Regions from separate parts of the Ectothiorhodospira sp. BSL-9 genome, predicted to be linked through region 3. Evidence: riboswitches for the same ligand, from Rfam matches in the RefSeq annotation. Region 3 holds a riboswitch; each other region holds the start of a gene.
What was found. Region 3 has a riboswitch for cobalamin ahead of cobW (cobalamin biosynthesis protein CobW). Riboswitches for the same ligand answer to the same signal wherever they lie in the genome.
Positions count from the first base shown of each region.

Region 1 (5,717 bases), 1.0 Mb from region 3:
CCCGGGTGGTTCCCCAGCAGGCCTCACCGGTGGGGTACATGAGCAGCAGATGATCGCAGTAGCGGGCGGCCAGGTTGACGTCATGCATGGTGAGGATCGCCCCGCGCCCCTGGGTCACCATCCCGCGGACGATATCCAGTACCTCTACCTGGTGATGCAGGTCCAGGTGATTGGTGGGTTCATCCAGCAGAAACACCTGGGGGTCCTGAGTGAGCGCGGTGGCAATGGCCAGTCGCTGTCGCTCGCCGCCGGACAGCGTGGCGATGGGGCGTTCCTCCATGCCGGTGAGGTCAACCCGGGCCAGGGCCGCCTGTGCCGCGGCGTAGTCTTCTGCCGATTCCAGTTCCCAGGCGCGTAGATAGGGGTGACGGCCGATCAGGGCGGTTTCCAGCACCGAGGCGGGGAAACCATCCTGGCGATCCTGAAAGACCATTCCCAGATGCCGGGCGATCTGGCGCCGAGGCAGTTGATGAATGAATTTTCCATCGAGACGCAGGCTACCGCGCCGGGCCGGGCGCAGTCCGGCCAGGGTATGCAGCAGCGTGCTCTTGCCCACCCCGTTGGGGCCTAGCACACCCCAGCATTCTCCGGCGCGCACACCCAGGTTGAGAGGCGCGCTGTCGGGGCGACCGGGGATGTCGACGATGAGATCGACCAGTTCCAGCAGGGGAGGGGAGGATGATGGGGGGACGGATTCCATGGGCGTTACCTGCTTCGATGCAGCAAATACAGGAACACCGGCACCCCCAGCATTGCCGTGATCACCCCCACCGGCAACTGCTGTGGTGCGATGATCGTGCGCGCCAGGGTGTCCGCCAGGGTGAGCAGGATGCCCCCCGCCAGGGCCGAGGCCGGCAGGATGATGCGCTGGTCGTTGCCCAGCACCAGACGCAGCATATGAGGCACCACCAGGCCCACAAAGCCGATGCTGCCCGCCACCGTCACGGCGGTTGCGGTCACCAAGGCGGCAACAATGTAGATGGTCCACTCCAGTGGCCGCACCGCCACTCCCAGCGCTGCGGCCTGCATGGGCCCTCGGGCCAGCACGTTGAGGCTGCGCCCCAGGGGCATGGCGGCCAGCACCACCAGTACCAGCACGGTCCAGGCGGGCCAGATGCTGTGGGCGTGGGACAGGTCACCCATTAACCAGTACAGCATTCCAGGGAGTTCCTCCGTGGGGCTGACCGCCAGCATGAAACTGATGAAGGCTCCCCAGCCGGCTGCCACCACCACGCCGGTGAGCAGCAGGCGGGTGGGCGTCCAGCTACCGGTGCCATGGGCCAGGCCGAAGACGATCAGGGTGGAGATCATGGCGCCGATAAAGGCCGATCCGGAGACCACCACGGTGCCCAGGCCCGCCAGCATGGCCAGCAGGGCGCCCACCGCCGCCCCGCCCGACAGGCCCAGTACGTAGGGGTCGGCCAGTGGGTTGCGCAACAGCACCTGCATCAAGGCGCCGGCCACTGCCAGCAGTCCACCCGTGGCAAAGGCGGCCAGGGTACGGGGCAGGCGCAACTCCAGGATCAGGGTGCGATGCAGGGGCTCGCCGCCGCCGGTGAGTACCGCCAGGGTCTCGGCAGGGGTGAGCGGCACGCTGCCCACGGCCACGGCCGTCATCACGGCGGCCAGCGAGCCACCCAGCAGGATGGCCAGGATGAACGCCAGGCGCGTCACTCATCGCCCTCCGGGCGACGTTCGCGGGCGGTTTCCAGAAAATCGCAGATCATCCGGGTGCCTTCCAGGATGCGCGGCGTGGGGCGCTGGATCAGGGACGGGGGGATGAAAAAGAGATTATCCCGCTGCACGGCGGTCATGTCGGACCAGCGGCGCCAGTCTTCCACCCATTGTGGGTTGTCCTCGCCCATGCCGCCGCCGATGATGGTTTCGGGATTGGCGGCGAGGACGACCTCGCGATCCAGGCGCGGCACCTGGGTATCCAGGTGGCCGAAGATGTTCTCGCCGCCGCAGAGGCGGATGGCCTGGGAAATGAGGTGTTCATCGTTGAGGCTCATCAGGGGGCGATCCCATACCTGGTAGAAGACGCTCACAGGGGGCTGCTCGCCGTATCGCTCTTCAAGTTCGGCCAGGGTGTGGCGTACGTGGGTTCCCGCTTCTTGACCGCCACTGGCGTGACCCGTGAGGTGTCCCAGGCGTTCCAGGCCGGAGGCCAGTTGTTCGAAGGTTTGCGGGTTGCTGAAGTAGAGGGGATAGCCCAGGGCTTCCAGGCGTTCCAGTTGTGCCCGCACGTTGCCGCTCTCCCAGGCCACCACCAGGTCCGGTTGCAGGGCGAGGATGGATTCCAGGTCCAGTTGCTTGTAGCTGCCCACCCGGGGGATGTCTTCGGCGGCTTCGGGGTAATCGCTGTAGTTGACGGCCCCAACGATCTGGTCGCCGGCGCCCAGGGCAAACAGGTTTTCGGTGATGTGCGGGGCCAGGCTGATGATGCGTTTGGCAGGCGCCTCAAGGCGCACCTCACGGCCCTTGTCGTCGGTGACCGTCACGGGCTCTGCGCCAGCGTTCGTGGTTACTGAGGCGGTGACAAGGAGGACGCAAACGGCGGCGATATGTGCCCATTTGTCGTGAAATGGCGGGGTATGGCTTATGCGGTGAGGGTGTCTCATGGTGTTGGGGTCGGGCGCTTGAAAGGAGGGCATCATAACAGCGATGCGGGTGCTGGCCACCTGCATGATCCTCCGGGCCCATCGGTATCCAACCCTGCCAGCACCCACTTCCCGTGGGAGCGGCCCTTGGCCGCGAATGGGCGCGCCTCAGGCGCATGGATGTCCATCTGCCCTGACAGTAATCCCTGCGGCTCACATTGGAATATCCACAATCGTTTGCGTATGATACCGCCTCGCTTCAGGTGCCAGACGATTGACATCCGTCTGGTGAAACGGGAAGCCGGTATGTCTGCCAGATTCTGCAGACCAGTCCGGCGCTGCCCCCGCAACGGTAGGCGAGACGAGGGTTTCTGCATGTCACCGCAGCAACCCCGGCAAGGCGTGAAGCCACTGCGCGCAAGCGTGGGAAGGTGCCTTGACCCGGTCAAAGATGACCCGTCCGCGAGCCCGGAGACCGGCCTGATGCGTTTACGCGGCATTGCGGAGGGCTTTGCGCGGCTCGTCTTCTCGGGTCTCATTCCGGTGGATCTGGCTTTCCGGTGCGCCACGCACCGATGGGCCTGATCGATCCGCTGCTCTCCTCGTGCCGCATCCTGGCCCATGACAGGTGCGCGGGCGGCGCACCGGAGAGTACACACACATGCAAACCCGATCCTTCCTGCCGGCAGCCGTTCTGCTGGCCATCCCTTCCCTTGTCAGCGCCCAGGAACAGGTGGCCCAACTGGACCCCATCCTGGTCACCCCCACCCGCACAGCCCAAACCACCGACCAGACCCTGGCCTCCGTCACCGTGATCGACCGCGAGGAGATCGAGCGGCTGCAGCCGAAGGAGTTTGCCGATCTGCTGAAAGGAAGGGCTGGTATCGGATTGAGCCAGAATGGACCTTTTGGAAAAAACACTAGTCTGTTTATGCGTGGCACTGAATCTGATCACACTCTGTTGCTTGTAGACGGAGTCCGGCTGGGTTCGGCAACCACTGGACAGGCTGCTTGGCAATTTCTCTCCCCTTCAGAAATTGAACGCATTGAGATTGTGAGGGGCCCCCGAACCAGTTTGTATGGAGCTGATGCGATTGGTGGTGTTATCCAGATCTTCACGCGTGATGGCCAAGGTCCGGCACGGGTGCGAGCGCGGTTAGGTGTAGGATCTTTTGGTAGCGCGGAACTGGGATTTGGCGTCGGTGGCTCAAATGAAACCACTCGTTACGATCTTTCCGCTGGTTACTTTCAGACCGACGGGATCAATGTGCGGGACGATATCGGTAATAGCGATCGAGATGGTTATGATAATTTTACAATTTCAGGGAGTGTGATACATCAATTAACCGATGATACCGAGGTCTTTGCGAGACTCTTACATTCCCAAGGCGAAACAGATTATGATCGGGGCTCTCCTGCTAGAGACTGGTCTGAATTCGCTCAGTATGTTTCTCAGGTGGGGATGCGTAGCCAAGTAAATGAAGCTTGGTTTACCCAGTTTAGTGTGGGCTATAGCCGAGATGATGGAAAGAACTATGAAGATGGGCTTTTTTCATCCCGCTTCGATACTGAGCGCTATCAATTGGGCTGGCAGAATGATCTGGCGCTCGGTACATCCTTGCTGACCCTGGGGATTGATTTCCTTCAAGATCGGGTTACTGGAACCGGAGATTTCGACAGAAGCAGCCGAGATAATTGGGGTGGATATATACAAATGCAAACGGATCTGGGTAGGCATTCTGTGTCCGGAAGTTTGCGTCTTGACGATAACGAAGCGTTCGATTCTGAGACTACGGGACAGATCGCTTGGGGTTATCAGTTCACTGAGGAGGTGCGCTCTTGGGTCAGCTTTGGGACCGCCTTCAAGGCTCCAACATTCAACGAGTTGTATTTTCCGTTTACGGTATATCAAGGTGGTTTCAGTTATTCCGGCAATTCAGAGCTTGAGCCAGAGAAGTCAGAAACCTACGAAGTTGGTCTTCGGTATGATGCGGGGCCACGCTTCTTGTCCGCGACCTTGTTTGAGAGTCAAATCGATAATTTGATTATCAACACGGGTTTTGACCCCATGCGTCCAGAGAATGTCCGAGAAGCCCGGATTCGGGGCTTGGAGTTGGAGGGTGGTTTGCGTCAAGGAGGCTGGATGGCGAGTGCCGCCTACACTCATTTGCAGCCCGAGGATCGGGACAGCGGCACCCAGTTACAACGCCGTTCTCGTAATACGCTCCGTTTAGATGTTGATCGTGAATTATCAGTCTTTACTGTAGGCGGTACGCTGTTGGTTGAAGGTGGCCGCTACGATCAGCAAGGTGAGCAGAATCGCGTAGGTGGTTATGAGGTACTGGGTCTCCGGGCATCTTATGCCATGACTGAAGAATGGACCTTGCGTGCAAAGGTGGATAATGTCTTTGACCGGGAGTACGAAGTAGTTCGCGACTACAACCAACCCGGCCGCGCCTTCTTCGTCACGTTAAACTACCAGCAACAGTGACCTCCGCCGCCCCTCATCCCCGGCCCTTCTCCCCCGAGGGGAGAAGGGAGTTGGTGGAGTTTCCCCTCAAGGGGTTGGGGTGAGGGTGACGATGTGAATCCACGAGGCCGACCATGACCACTCACCATTGCCCAGCCCTGCTCATCACCGCCACCGCCTCCGGTCAGGGCAAGACCACGGTGACGGCGGCGCTGGCGCGCTACCATCGCAACCAGGGGCGGCGGGTGCGGGTGTTCAAGGCGGGGCCGGACTTTCTCGACCCGATGATCCATCAGCAGGCCAGCGGGCACCCCGTGCACACCCTGGACATGTGGATGACCGGGGAGGAGGATGCCCGGCAACGTCTGTATGAGGCGGCGGGCGAGTCGGATCTGATCCTGGTGGAGGGGGTGATGGGCCTGTTCGATGGGCGACCTTCCAGCGCCGACATCGCCGCCCGGTTCGGCATTCCGGTGATGCCGGCCATCAATGGGGCTGCCATGGCCCAGACCTTCGGCGCCCTGGCCCATGGTCTGTCCACCTTTCGCGCCGATGTGCCCTTTGCCGGCGTGCTGGCCAATCGCGTCAGCGGGGAGCGGCATTACGGCATGCTCATGGAGCGACTTCCCTCGAATCTCACCGCCTTT
Region 1 is NZ_CP011994.1:36,789-42,505, reverse strand. It holds gene ECTOBSL9_RS00210 (ABC transporter ATP-binding protein) at 1-700, opposite strand, end outside; gene ECTOBSL9_RS00205 (iron ABC transporter permease) at 706-1,674, opposite strand; gene ECTOBSL9_RS00200 (cobalamin-binding protein) at 1,671-2,621, opposite strand; cobalamin riboswitch at 2,845-3,099, shown strand; gene ECTOBSL9_RS00195 (TonB-dependent receptor domain-containing protein) at 3,262-5,091, shown strand; partial or broken gene ECTOBSL9_RS00190 (cobyrinate a,c-diamide synthase) at 5,205-5,717, shown strand, end outside.
Region 1: another riboswitch for cobalamin. It lies ahead of ECTOBSL9_RS00195 (TonB-dependent receptor domain-containing protein); the one in region 3 lies ahead of cobW (cobalamin biosynthesis protein CobW).

Region 2 (5,717 bases), 770 kb from region 3:
AGATCGACCCTTCATTCGAATAACCGGGCGAACACTGAGGTATCGGCCATCAGGCCGAACCGGCATCAGGGTCTTCCGGCTCGAAAATCGCGATCACCATCTGTCTCAGGCCCATGACCGCGAAGATGGAGATGAAGGCGACGATGGGGTTCAGGGCGACCCACCAGACCACGAAGCCCAGGATTAAACCCGCCTGCTCCACGCGGAACATGCGCTCTGCGATGAAGAGCGTGAGCGACACACCCAGCACACGCACCCAAAAGTCGTTCCTCGATACGCCTGCGGCAGTCCTATCCGACGACCGGGCTGACAGGGAGGCCGACCACACACCCACCAGGATCGTCACGAGCGATACGCAAACAGCTACCCAAAGCATGGCCCTGACCCTCCTGCTGAAAAATGTGGGTGATTGATGATGCTCTTATCGGGAATTAGGACCGCAGCATGTTCTATTAAGTTCTAAAAACACAACCCCAATATGGTTATAAGAAATAAAAGAGGATTTGACACCCGCAGCGGTGACGTTCATATTTATATAGACTGATCCATCTATATAGGGCACCCCATGCCAGCCTCCAAACGCGACCAACTGCTCGCCACGGCGGAGCGACTCTTCTATGAGGAGGGCTTTCATGCCACGGGTATCGACCGCATCGTGGCGGCCGCCGGGGTCGTGCGCATGACCCTCTACAACCACTTTGCCTCCAAGGAGGCCCTGGTGGCGGCCGTGCTGGCGACGCGTCATGAACGCTTCATGGCCAGCCTCGATGCGGCAGCGACCGCGGCCGCGCCGGGCCAGGTGACCCGGGCCCTGGTGGATGCCCATTGCCGCTGGCTGGAAAGTCACAGCCGACATGGCTGCATCATGGTGAAAGCCATGGGGGAGTTCGCCGAGCACAGTGCCGGGATTCACGCGCTGGCCGTGGCCGCCAAGACCGACCTGCTAGCGCGCCTTGAGGACAGCCTGGCCCGCGACGGGCTGGATCATCAGGAGGGCCTGGCGCGACGTCTCTTCATGGTGCTGGAAGGCAGCAACACGGCCGTCGCCCTGCTGGGCACGCCAACGGCCCTGGCGGATACGCAAACAATGACCGACACCCTGCTCTCAGCGGCCCAAGGCAAGACTGAATGAAACCCTTATCCCCCCTCGGCATGGCAACCCTCGGTGGCGGCATCATCGCCATCACCTACGGCCTGGCTCGCTTCGTGTTCGGGCTTTTTTTGCCCGAAATGCGCCAGGAACTGACCATCACACCCACCATGGCAGGCGTGATCGGCTCCCTGCCCTTTTTAAGCTTTGCCTTCGCCATCGTCGTGGCCCCCTGGATCACGCGCCGCCTTGGGGTGCGTCGCGGAGCGGTCACCGCTGCCGGTCTCGCCACGCTGGGTCTGCTGACGATTTCCCAGGCGCCTTCAGCGGTATTTCTGGCTGTGGGTGTGCTGATCTGCGGGATCAGCACCGGGTTGTCCTCACCGGTCATGGCACAAGCGGTTCATCGCGTGGTGCCCTCCCACCTTCGCGGCAGGGTGAATGCCACCATCAATGCGGGCACCAGCCTGGGCATCGCCCTTGCCATGCCGGCCGTCCTGATCTGGGCAGAGGCCTGGCGCAGCGCCTATGTGGGCTTTGCCGCCCTGGCCGCCATGGGCGTCCTGGCGGCCCTGGTCTATCTGCCTCGGGATGAGCGTCCCGCCTCACCCTCGCGGACTCACCCCACCTCCCCGCCCATACACTGGATGCAGTGGCTTGCCATCGGTCGCTTGAGTGGCATGGCCTTCGCCATGGGAGCCGTGAGCGCGGTCTACTGGGTATTTGCCCCCGACGCAGTGATCACTTCTGGCGGGCTGGTGTCCAGCCAGACCGCCTGGATGTGGCTGGCTGTGGGGCTGGGCGGAATCGCGGGATTCACCGCCGGTGATCTCATTTCGCGCTTCGGGCCGGCGCTCAGCCATGCTGGCGGGCTCACCGTGATGGCGGCCGCGATCGGACTGCTGGCCCTGGATCCCGGGAATTTCGCGCTCGCCCTGTCATCTGCGGCCCTGTTTGGCGCCGGATACATGATCCTCACCGGCTTCTACCTGGTGAGGAGCATCCAGATCATGGATCAGGCGCCCGCCCTCGGTCCGGTCATGCCGCTGCTCGCCACGTCCCTGGGCCAGGTGGCCGGCTCCCCCTTGGCCGGCTGGATGGTAGACACCCAAGGCCATGTGGCCACCTTCATGCTCTTCGCCATCGTGGGGCTTGCTGTCGCCTGGCTGTTCTCGTGGTTACTGAATGAACGCGGCGCGACGACATGGCAAAGCCCTTGAACATTCAGGCCCCTGCGCAGCATGAGCCCTGCTCAGGCCAGCCGGTCCAGTCGCAGGCGCTCGCGTTCGTCGAACAGGCGCCGAGCCCCCAACCAGATCGCGCCCAAGGTGCCAAAACCCGTGCCGGCGGTGATCAGGAACATGACCAGGATCTGGTATTTCACCGCCTCCATGGGCGGTATGCCGGCGAGGATCTGACCGGTCATCATGCCCGGCAGACTGACAATGCCTGCGGCGGCCATGGCGTTGATGATGGGCATGAGGCCACTGCGGGCCGCATCGCGGCGGATATCCTGGATGGACTCCGACCAGGTCTGCCCCAGGATCAGGCGCCCCTCGATGATGCGCCGCTGTTGCCAGGCCGTGGTGGTGAGACGGTCCAGCCCCAGAGCAATACCCGTCATGGTGTTACCCAGCAGCATACCCAGCAGGGGGATGGCGTACTGGGGCTCCCACCAGGGAGCTGGACTGATGATGACCGTGAGGGCCAGGACGGTGGCCGTGAAGGCCGAGGTGAACATGGCCAGCGTGCCAATGCCGTATCCCCACCAGCCCCGAAAACGCCGCGCCTGGCGAGCCATGACCTCGCGGCCCGCCACCAGCAGCATGATCAGCGCCATGAGGGCCACCCAGTACAGGGCCGCGTGTTCGAACAGGGTGGTGAGCACCAGGCCAATGAGCAGCAACTGGATCACCGTGCGCGCGGCCGCCACCAGCAGGCTTCGGGAAAGCCCCATGCCCACGCGGCTTGTCAGGACCGCCAGGGCAATGACCAGCAGAGCGGCAATACTCAGATCCCAGGGAGAGAGATAGATCACATCCATGCTCAGGACCTCGATTGCCGTGCCAGTTCAGCCAGCCGTCCCTGATCCATCATCAGCAACCGGCCACCGAGCCGGTCGCGCTGCTCGTGGTCATGGCTGACCCAGATGGCCCCGGCTCCCCGTTCCGTCACATACCCCATGACCAGGGCTTCCATGCGCAGGGTGTTTTCCGGATCCAGATTGGCCGTGGCCTCATCCAGGAGAAGCATCCGGGGGCCGTTGCCCAGCATCCTTGCCAGCGCCAGGCGCTGACGCTCGCCGCTGGAGAGGCGTTCCACCTCCCATTGGCGCACATCCGGGGGAAATCCCAACTGCTGCAGCCAGTCGTCCTGCACCCCCGTGAGATGCTCATCCACGGTGTCCGCCCACCACACGGGATCTGCCGGCAGATACCCTACCTGACGCCGCCATGAGGCGGGAGGGATGGTATCCCGCGGCTGGTTGGCCAGCCACACCTGGCCACGATGGGGGTCCAGATCAGCAATGGCCCGGAGTAGCAGCGACTTGCCCGCGCCGGAGGGCCCGGCAATGAGCAACAATTCCCCTGGCGCCAGTTCCAGATCGACCGGCCCCACATGATCGGATTGCAAACCCGTCAGTTTCAGCAAGGGGTCAGCGGTGGCAGTGAAGGTGGGTGCATCCATCACGGCAGTATACCGGACGAACGATCCGCTATACTGCGCCGGAGAATTCATCAACCCGCTGTCGGGTGCCCGTTCATCCACGGGAGAATCGGGAATGCGGTGGGGTGATCGATCGATGATCACCGAGTCCGCAACGCGCCCAGCGCTGTGAGGGGGATCGCGCAGACATCAAGCCACTGCCATGGGCGGGAAGGCGTCTGCGCGGGACGAACCCGAGTCAGAAGACCGGCCCGACAGTTTCTTTGCACGGCAGCAAGGCCGGGCTGCCGTCCCACCTGCTTGAACAAGGGGAACAACATGCAGGCTGGTGATTCAACACCTGATCAACATCGCTTCAACGAGGCCGAACGCAAGGCCATCTATCGCAACATGCTCTGCCGGCGGGACGTGCGGGGACAGTTCCTGCCCGACCCGGTGCCCGATGACATGCTGGCGCGCATCCTCACCGCAGCCCACTTCGCACCCTCGGTGGGCTACATGCAGCCCTGGAGCTTTGTGGTCGTCAAGGACCCACAAATCAAGCATCGAGCCCATCAGGCCTTCACCCGTGCCAACGAAGAGGCGGCAGGGATGTTCGAGGGCGAAAAACAGGAGACCTACCGCAGCCTGCGCCTGGAAGGCATCCTGGATGCACCCATCAATCTGTGCATCACCTGCGACCGGGACCGCGCCGGCCCGGTGGTGATCGGTCGCACCCACGACCACCGGATGGACCTGTACAGCGTGGTCTGCGCCGTGCAGAACCTGTGGCTGGCGGCACGCAGCGAAGGGTTGGGCGTGGGCTGGGTGAGCATCTTCCGGCCCGAGGACATCCGCCAGGTACTGAATCTTCCCGATGAGATCGTGCCCGTGGCCTATTTGTGCATTGGCCGGGTCAGCCACTTTCATGACAAGCCCGAACTGGAAGCCGCCGGCTGGCGCCCCCGGTTGCCATTGGAGCAGTTGATCCATATGGATGGCTGGGGGCACACCCCTGCCGAGGACGACGAACTGGTCAAGGCCGTTCAGGCATGCCAGGCCAGGGCGAGCCGCTCCGAAGTGCCGCTTTAGACCCGGGCTCCCGCGCACCCTGCGCCCTTCTCCGTCGGCGCCCCTGCGGGCGCCGACGGCATTCGGCCCGTGCAGGGCCTTACCGATCGTGAATCCCCTGCTACGCTCATGGTAGTGGCCGCTTGGGCCCAACCGCATGGGGATGAACCCAATGACAAGAAAACGCCTCGTGGTCTGCTGTGACGGCACCTGGGCCAAGGAAGAGACTCAGACCCACATCTTCCGACTCTTCGGGATGATCCCCGAGGAGCCCGCCAACGATGCTTACCAACTGAAGCACTACGTATCCGGGGTCGGCTCGTCCCGGTGGACCCGGTTTCGCGGCGGGGCCTTTGGCTTCGGGCTCAATGAAAACCTGCAACGGGCTTATAACTGGCTGGTGGAGCACTACGAACCTGGCGACGAGATCTTCTGTTTCGGGTTTTCCCGGGGTGCCTACACGGCGCGGTCCCTGTGCGGGATGATCGGCACCTCCGGGCTATTCTGCCGGGAGCATCAGGGCGAGACGGATCTGGCCATGAATTACTACCGCGTGCCACCGGAGCGGCGCCCACAAAGCCGCCAGCATCGCCAACTCCAGCGCATCCGGCGTCATCCGGAGGAAACCCTGAGCGTGCGCATGCTGGGTGTTTTCGACACGGTGGGCGCCCTGGGTGTGCCCATCCCGGCGCTGGCCTCCTTTGCCCAGGGGGGACGACGGGTCAACTTTCATGACACCACGCTGGGCCCACTGGTGGAGAATGCCTTTCATGCCCTGGCCATTGATGAGCAGCGCGGCCCTTTCAAGCCCACCCTGTGGACGTTAGCGGACGGGGATGCGTCCACCCCGCCCCAGGCACGGCGCTTTGATGGCAGCCGGGTGGATCAGCAGGTGGTACAGGCCTGGTTC
Region 2 is NZ_CP011994.1:3,308,014-3,313,730, forward strand. It holds gene ECTOBSL9_RS15100 (hypothetical protein) at 50-376, opposite strand; gene ECTOBSL9_RS15105 (TetR/AcrR family transcriptional regulator) at 566-1,132, shown strand; gene ECTOBSL9_RS15110 (MFS transporter) at 1,129-2,310, shown strand; gene fetB (iron export ABC transporter permease subunit FetB) at 2,343-3,134, opposite strand; gene ECTOBSL9_RS15120 (ATP-binding cassette domain-containing protein) at 3,137-3,778, opposite strand; cobalamin riboswitch at 3,825-4,027, shown strand; gene bluB (5,6-dimethylbenzimidazole synthase) at 4,076-4,828, shown strand; gene ECTOBSL9_RS15130 (DUF2235 domain-containing protein) at 4,980-5,717, shown strand, end outside.
Region 2: another riboswitch for cobalamin. It lies ahead of bluB (5,6-dimethylbenzimidazole synthase); the one in region 3 lies ahead of cobW (cobalamin biosynthesis protein CobW).

Region 3 (5,717 bases):
TGCCGGCAATCATGAATCGCTGCTGTCGCACCATGGGGTCCTGTTCCGGCCTGCCCCAGCGTGCCAGCACCGCCTCGCGGCTGGACTCGGGCAACCCATCGAAATAACGCTGGTAGTCGGCCATGGACAGGCTTTGCCAGGCGGGACGCTGGGCCAGCTGCTGCGGATCGTTGGTCACGCCTTCGCACAGGCGGCTCATCAGGGCATCGCCGTCATCGGGGATACCCTCCACGCCATAGCCCTCGCCCTGCAGGCGCCGCAGGATACCGATCACCGACGCGGGGGTGTCCAGCCCCACGCCATTACCCAGGCGGCCCTCACGGGTGGGGTAGTTGGCCAGGATCAGGGCCAGGCGCTTGTCCCCATTGGCGGTGCTGCGCAGCCGGCACCAGCGCTCGGCCAGGGTGGCCACAAACTCGATCCGCTCGGCATGGGGCTGATAGTGCACCACATCGGTCTGGGTGTGCGGGCAGCGTCGTTCCAGCCCCTTGAAGCTCACCGCCCGGGAAATCACATGGCCATCCATCTCCGGCAGGGCCACCTGCATGGCGATGTCCCGGGGTTGCAACCCATGCACATCCTGCCGCCAGTTGTCTTCGTTGCCTCCAGAGAGGATCACCTGCAGCACGGGCCGGTCGTCCGCCAGGGCCTGTTCGCCGTCCGCGCCCTGGGCCCGGGAGAAGGCGGTGGCATTCATGATCAGCGCCACGCCCTGCTCCCGGCACAGGCGACGCACCATCTCCAGGCAGGGCGGGTCCTTCAGGGAGACCAGGGCCATGGGCAGGGGGTTGAGGCCCCGGCTCAGCAGGGCCTGACACAGGGCATCGAACACGGCAGTGTTGCCCGCCTGCAGGTGCGAGCGATAAAACAGGATGGCCACCACCGGCGCCCCCGCATGCCAGCGCGCCTGCCAGGCCGATACCGTGCCCACATCCTGTTCAGGGTGATAGACGCCAATAGGGGGCAGCGGTCGGGGCGGCGGCGGCTCCAGCGGCAGGTCAAAGAAGGTGGCGCCCAGAAAGTCGTAAAAGGCACGAATGTTGGCAGGCCCGCCCTCGCGCAGATAGCGCCAGAGTGTGCGGCAGACGCCTGGCTCCACCGTGCTCTTCATGAGCAGATTGCCATCCTCGGTGTTATCCCCGGAAAACATCACCAGCGGGATGCCCTTGCGTCGGCACAGGGCCCACACCTGCTCCGTGCCATAGGGCCAGTAGGATTCGCCGCCCAGGTGATCAATGATGATCAGGCGAGCCTTTTGCAGCACTTCGTCCAGGTACAGGTCCACCGAAGCGGGTTGCCCCAGATGCAGCAGGTTGGCCAGGCGGACCGAAGGATAGGCGCCCCCTGCTCCTTTGTCGGGCTCGCGGGCCTGCGGGCATTGGGCCGCCAGCAGGGCCAGGGTGGTGTCCGCGGCACTGAGGATGACAATATCGGCAGGCGTCTGATCCAGACGCGTGATCACCGACTCGTCATCGACGAACCCGCCGGGTTGTGCCGCCAGCAGATGCATCAGGCAGTCGCTGTCAGGGCGGCCGGTTGCAGGGCCTGCTCCAGGGCATCGGCCGAGAGATCCTGACCGATCAGCACCAGGCGGGTACTGCGGTCCTCCTGAGCCCCCCAGGGGCGGTCGAAATAGCTGTCAAATCGACTCCCCACCCCGTGCACCACAAGGCGCATGCGCTTCTCCGGCAAGGCCGCGAAACCCTTCACGCGGAAGATGCGATGATCCCGCACCAGTTGCTGCAATTGTTCCATTAGCCTGTCTCGATCCACCTGCGGCAGCCTCACCACCACAGAGTCGAACGGGTCGTGGTCATGATCGTGGTGATGATCCCCGTCCCCATGGGCGTGGTCGTGATGCCCGGCACGCAGGTGGATATGCGCTTCCGATGCACTGCCCAGGCCCATCATCAGCGCCGGATCCACCCGGCCATGGTCGCTGGAGACGATCTTTACCTGGGGTGGGATCTCACTGCGAACCAGTTCCACCACCCGTTCCACCGCCGCTACGTCCACCCGATCGGTCTTGCTCAGCACGACGATATCGGCCGCCGACAACTGATCTTCAAAGAGCTCATGAAGGGTGGAGGCATGATCCAGATTCGGGTCCGAGCGGCGTTGCCGATCCACTGCCTCGGGGTTGGCGGCGAACTGTCCCTGGGCGGTGGCGGGCACGTCCACCACGGTAACCACGGCATCCACGGTGCAACCGGTCTTGATCTCCGGCCAGTTGAAGGCCTGCACCAGGGGTTTGGGCAGCGCCAGCCCGGAGGTCTCGATGAGGATGTGATCGATCTCGTCCCGCCGTTCCATCAGGGCCTTCATCACCGGATAGAAGGCCTCCTGCACGGTACAGCACAGGCACCCGTTGGCCAGTTCATAAAGGGTACCGGCGTCCTCTCCCGACTCATCACAGCCGATGCCGCAACCCTTGAGGATCTCGCCATCCATGCCCAGCTCACCAAACTCGTTGACGATCACGGCAATGCGCCGCCCCTGGGCATTCTCCAGGAGATGGCGTAACAGGGTGGTCTTGCCACTGCCCAGAAAGCCGGTGACGATGGTGGCAGGGATTCTTGATCTGGATGTCATGAAAATGCTCGCTCGCGCGCCGCCCGCGCATCGATGGGATGGATGCGCCACAAGGGCGGTACGTGCCACGGAGGAGAGGTCAGGCGCGGTGCGGCTCCACCCGGCACGCCGCACCCCGCGGCACCTGGTCTTCAACAGGCCGGTCTCCGGGCTTGTGGTGGGCCTTCAACATGGGGGGCTGCCTTCCCATGAGATCCGCCCTGGGGACGGGGTCTCACAGTGGCCTGGGTTCTCCACGTTCACCACTTACCGTTGCGGGGGCAGCGCCGGAGTGATCGCCTGAGCGATGTCACCGGCTTCCCGTTTCAACCCGATGGATGGGCCGTCGAGGCCCGCGGGTCACCTGCGGAAGTTTTAAGATAACCGCACAAATGTAGCAGGCATCCGCCGTGGGCTCAAATTGAGGGGGAACACGTGATCACAGATCATCCAGTCGTTCGAGTAGATGGCGGGCGTGTTTCAGGGTGGCCTTGCGCTCGGCTTCATCCATGCGTTGCCAGGCGCGATAAGGCATGGTCATGCGCGGGTTGCCGGCAAAATCCGCCTCATGGCGGAGCATGAAATCCCAGTAGAGCGAATTGAACGGGCAGGCATCGGCGCCGTGGCGGCGGGTGGCGGCATACCGGCACCCCTTGCAGTAGTCGGACTGGCGCTTGATATAGCTGGCCGAAGCGGCGTAGGGCTTGCTCGCCACCAGCCCACCGTCGGCATACTGGCTCATGCCACGGGTATTGGGCATCTCCACCCATTCGAAGGCATCGATGTAGATCCCCAGGTACCAGGCGTCCACCGTGTCCGGGTCACATCCTGCCAGCAGGGCAAAATTGCCGGTGATCATCAGGCGCTGGATGTGGTGCGCATACGCCAGTTGCAGTGACTGGCCGATGGCATGGCGCAGGCAGGCCATCTGGGTCTCGCCGGTCCAGTACCAGCGGGGCAAGGGCCGGTGGGCATCCAGGGCGTTGGTCTGCGCGTAGTGTGGCATGCGCCCCCAGTACACGCCGCGGACGTATTCGCGCCAACCCAGTATCTGGCGCACGAATCCCTCGCAGGCAGCGATGTCCACCTCACCCGCCTCGAAGGCCTGAATCGCCGCATCAATCACCTCCCGCGGATGCAGCATCTTGATATTCAGCGCAAAGGACAGCCCCGAATGGAACAGCAGTGGCTCCTGAGTGCTCATCGCGTCCTGAAAGCGGCCAAAATGCGGCAGGACCTGGTTGACGAACACCGCCAGTCCCTCGCGGGCTTGCGCCCGGGACAGCGGCCAGGGCAGCGCATGCGCGTTGGGCTCCCCGAAGGTGCGTACCCCGGCAGCGGCGATCTCTTCCCATAGCGCTGAGACATCCGTGGGCACCCACGGCCAGGCCGGAGCCGGCGGCTCTCCAGGCCAGCGGGCCCGGTTATCCGCATCGTAGTTCCAGCGCCCGCCCACCGGCTTGTGGTTGTCGTCGAGCAGCAGGCCATGGCGACGACGCATGTCGCGATAGAAATACTCCAGGCGCGGAACCCGCTCGCTGAAAGCCTGAGCCAGGTCATCCCGGTCCCGCAGAAAATGTGCCGAATCCACCACAGTGGCTGGCAGGTCGAGCCGGGCTGAGGCCTCATCAAGCAGCCGTTCCACGCGCCATTCATCCGCCTCCATGCGCTCGAACCGGGTCGCCTTGTAACGCGCGGCCAACTGCACAAGATTGGCGGCAAAATCCTGCTGGTTGTCAGGGTCGCCGATACGCAGGTAGTGAACACGGTGACCGGCAGCCCGCAGCGCCTCGGCAAAGCCCCGCATCGCCGCAAAGATGGCCAGCACCTTTTGGGCGTGGTGGACCACGTAATCGGTCTCGCTGCGAATTTCCATCATCACCACAACACAACCGGGATCTGGCTGGCGAAACCAGGGGTGTGAGGCGTTCAGTTGATCACCCAGCACCAGGCGCAACGTGGTCATGTGGGCCCCCTCCCGGCCCCCACCGAGCCCCGTTGGCGACGACAGCGCTCGGAACAATAGCGCACCTCATGCCAGACGCGGGCCCACTTGCGCCGCCAGGCGAACGGACGGCCGCAGACTGCGCAGGTTTTTGTAGGCAGGTTGGGTTTGGCGTGGCTCATCCGATGCCCCGGCTCCGATCCGTAAGAAAATGACCTGGCAAGGCCTCCGGCAGGCGTTCCGAAGCACTCAATGGTGATCTCGAGTGTATCCGAGTGCCTGATGTGAACCAATCACACCCCGTGTTCGGCTTCACCTGAACGGCATTATCTAATAACATAAAGGATTGATTATCATTCACTTCACCGGGATACTCCCCATGGTGTCAACACCGCTTCGCTGGGCCATCGCTGCCCTGTTTTTTCTTTCGGGCTTTGCCGCGCTGGTCTATCAGGTGCTGTGGGTTCGGGAACTGGGTTTGCTGTTTGGCAGCACCGCACAGGCGGCGGCGCTGGCCATCGCGGTGTTCTTTGCCGGACTGGCAGCCGGCGGGTGGTTCTGGGGGCGTATGGCCCCCCGGGTCAGGTCCGCCCTGGCCACTTTCGGGGTACTGGAGGTGGCCGTCGCCCTCACCGCCCTGGGCCATTTCTTCCTTACTGACCTGTATCACAGCCTGTACCCGGCACTGTACGCCCTGGCCGGAGATCACCCCGTGGCCGATCAGGCCCTCAAGGCAGGCCTGGCCACTTTGATCCTCTTCCCGCCGGCCTTTTTGATGGGGGGTACCCTGCCCATGATGGGGCAGTTCATGGTGCGCGTGGTGGGCCGCCTCTCCACCACCGGAACGGCGCTGTATGCCCTGAACACCTTCGGCTCCGCCATGGGGGCGCTGGCCGCCGGTTTCGTCCTGCCCATGCTGCTGGGTTTCCACGGTGCCTATCTGCTGGCCATTGGCATTGATCTCTCGGTGGGAATCATTGCCATCGTTCTGGCACGCCGCATCCTCTCCCGCGAAAGCCGCACCGAGCTGCCCTCCATGCCCTCCCCCGCAGAAACCGCAGCCACGGCGGCGGTTTCCCGCTGGCCATCACTGCCGCCGCGCCTGGTGGGCGTGATTGCCTTCGCCTCGGGCCTGGCCACCCTGGGCGTGGAGGTACTCTGGACCCGGTTGTTCGCCCAGGTGTTGCAGAACTCCGTCTAT
Region 3 is NZ_CP011994.1:2,539,785-2,545,501, reverse strand. It holds gene cobN (cobaltochelatase subunit CobN) at 1-1,510, opposite strand, end outside; gene cobW (cobalamin biosynthesis protein CobW) at 1,510-2,592, opposite strand; cobalamin riboswitch at 2,712-2,954, opposite strand; gene ECTOBSL9_RS11795 (cryptochrome/photolyase family protein) at 3,011-4,537, opposite strand; gene ECTOBSL9_RS16645 (DUF2256 domain-containing protein) at 4,534-4,698, opposite strand; gene ECTOBSL9_RS11790 (fused MFS/spermidine synthase) at 4,896-5,717, shown strand, end outside.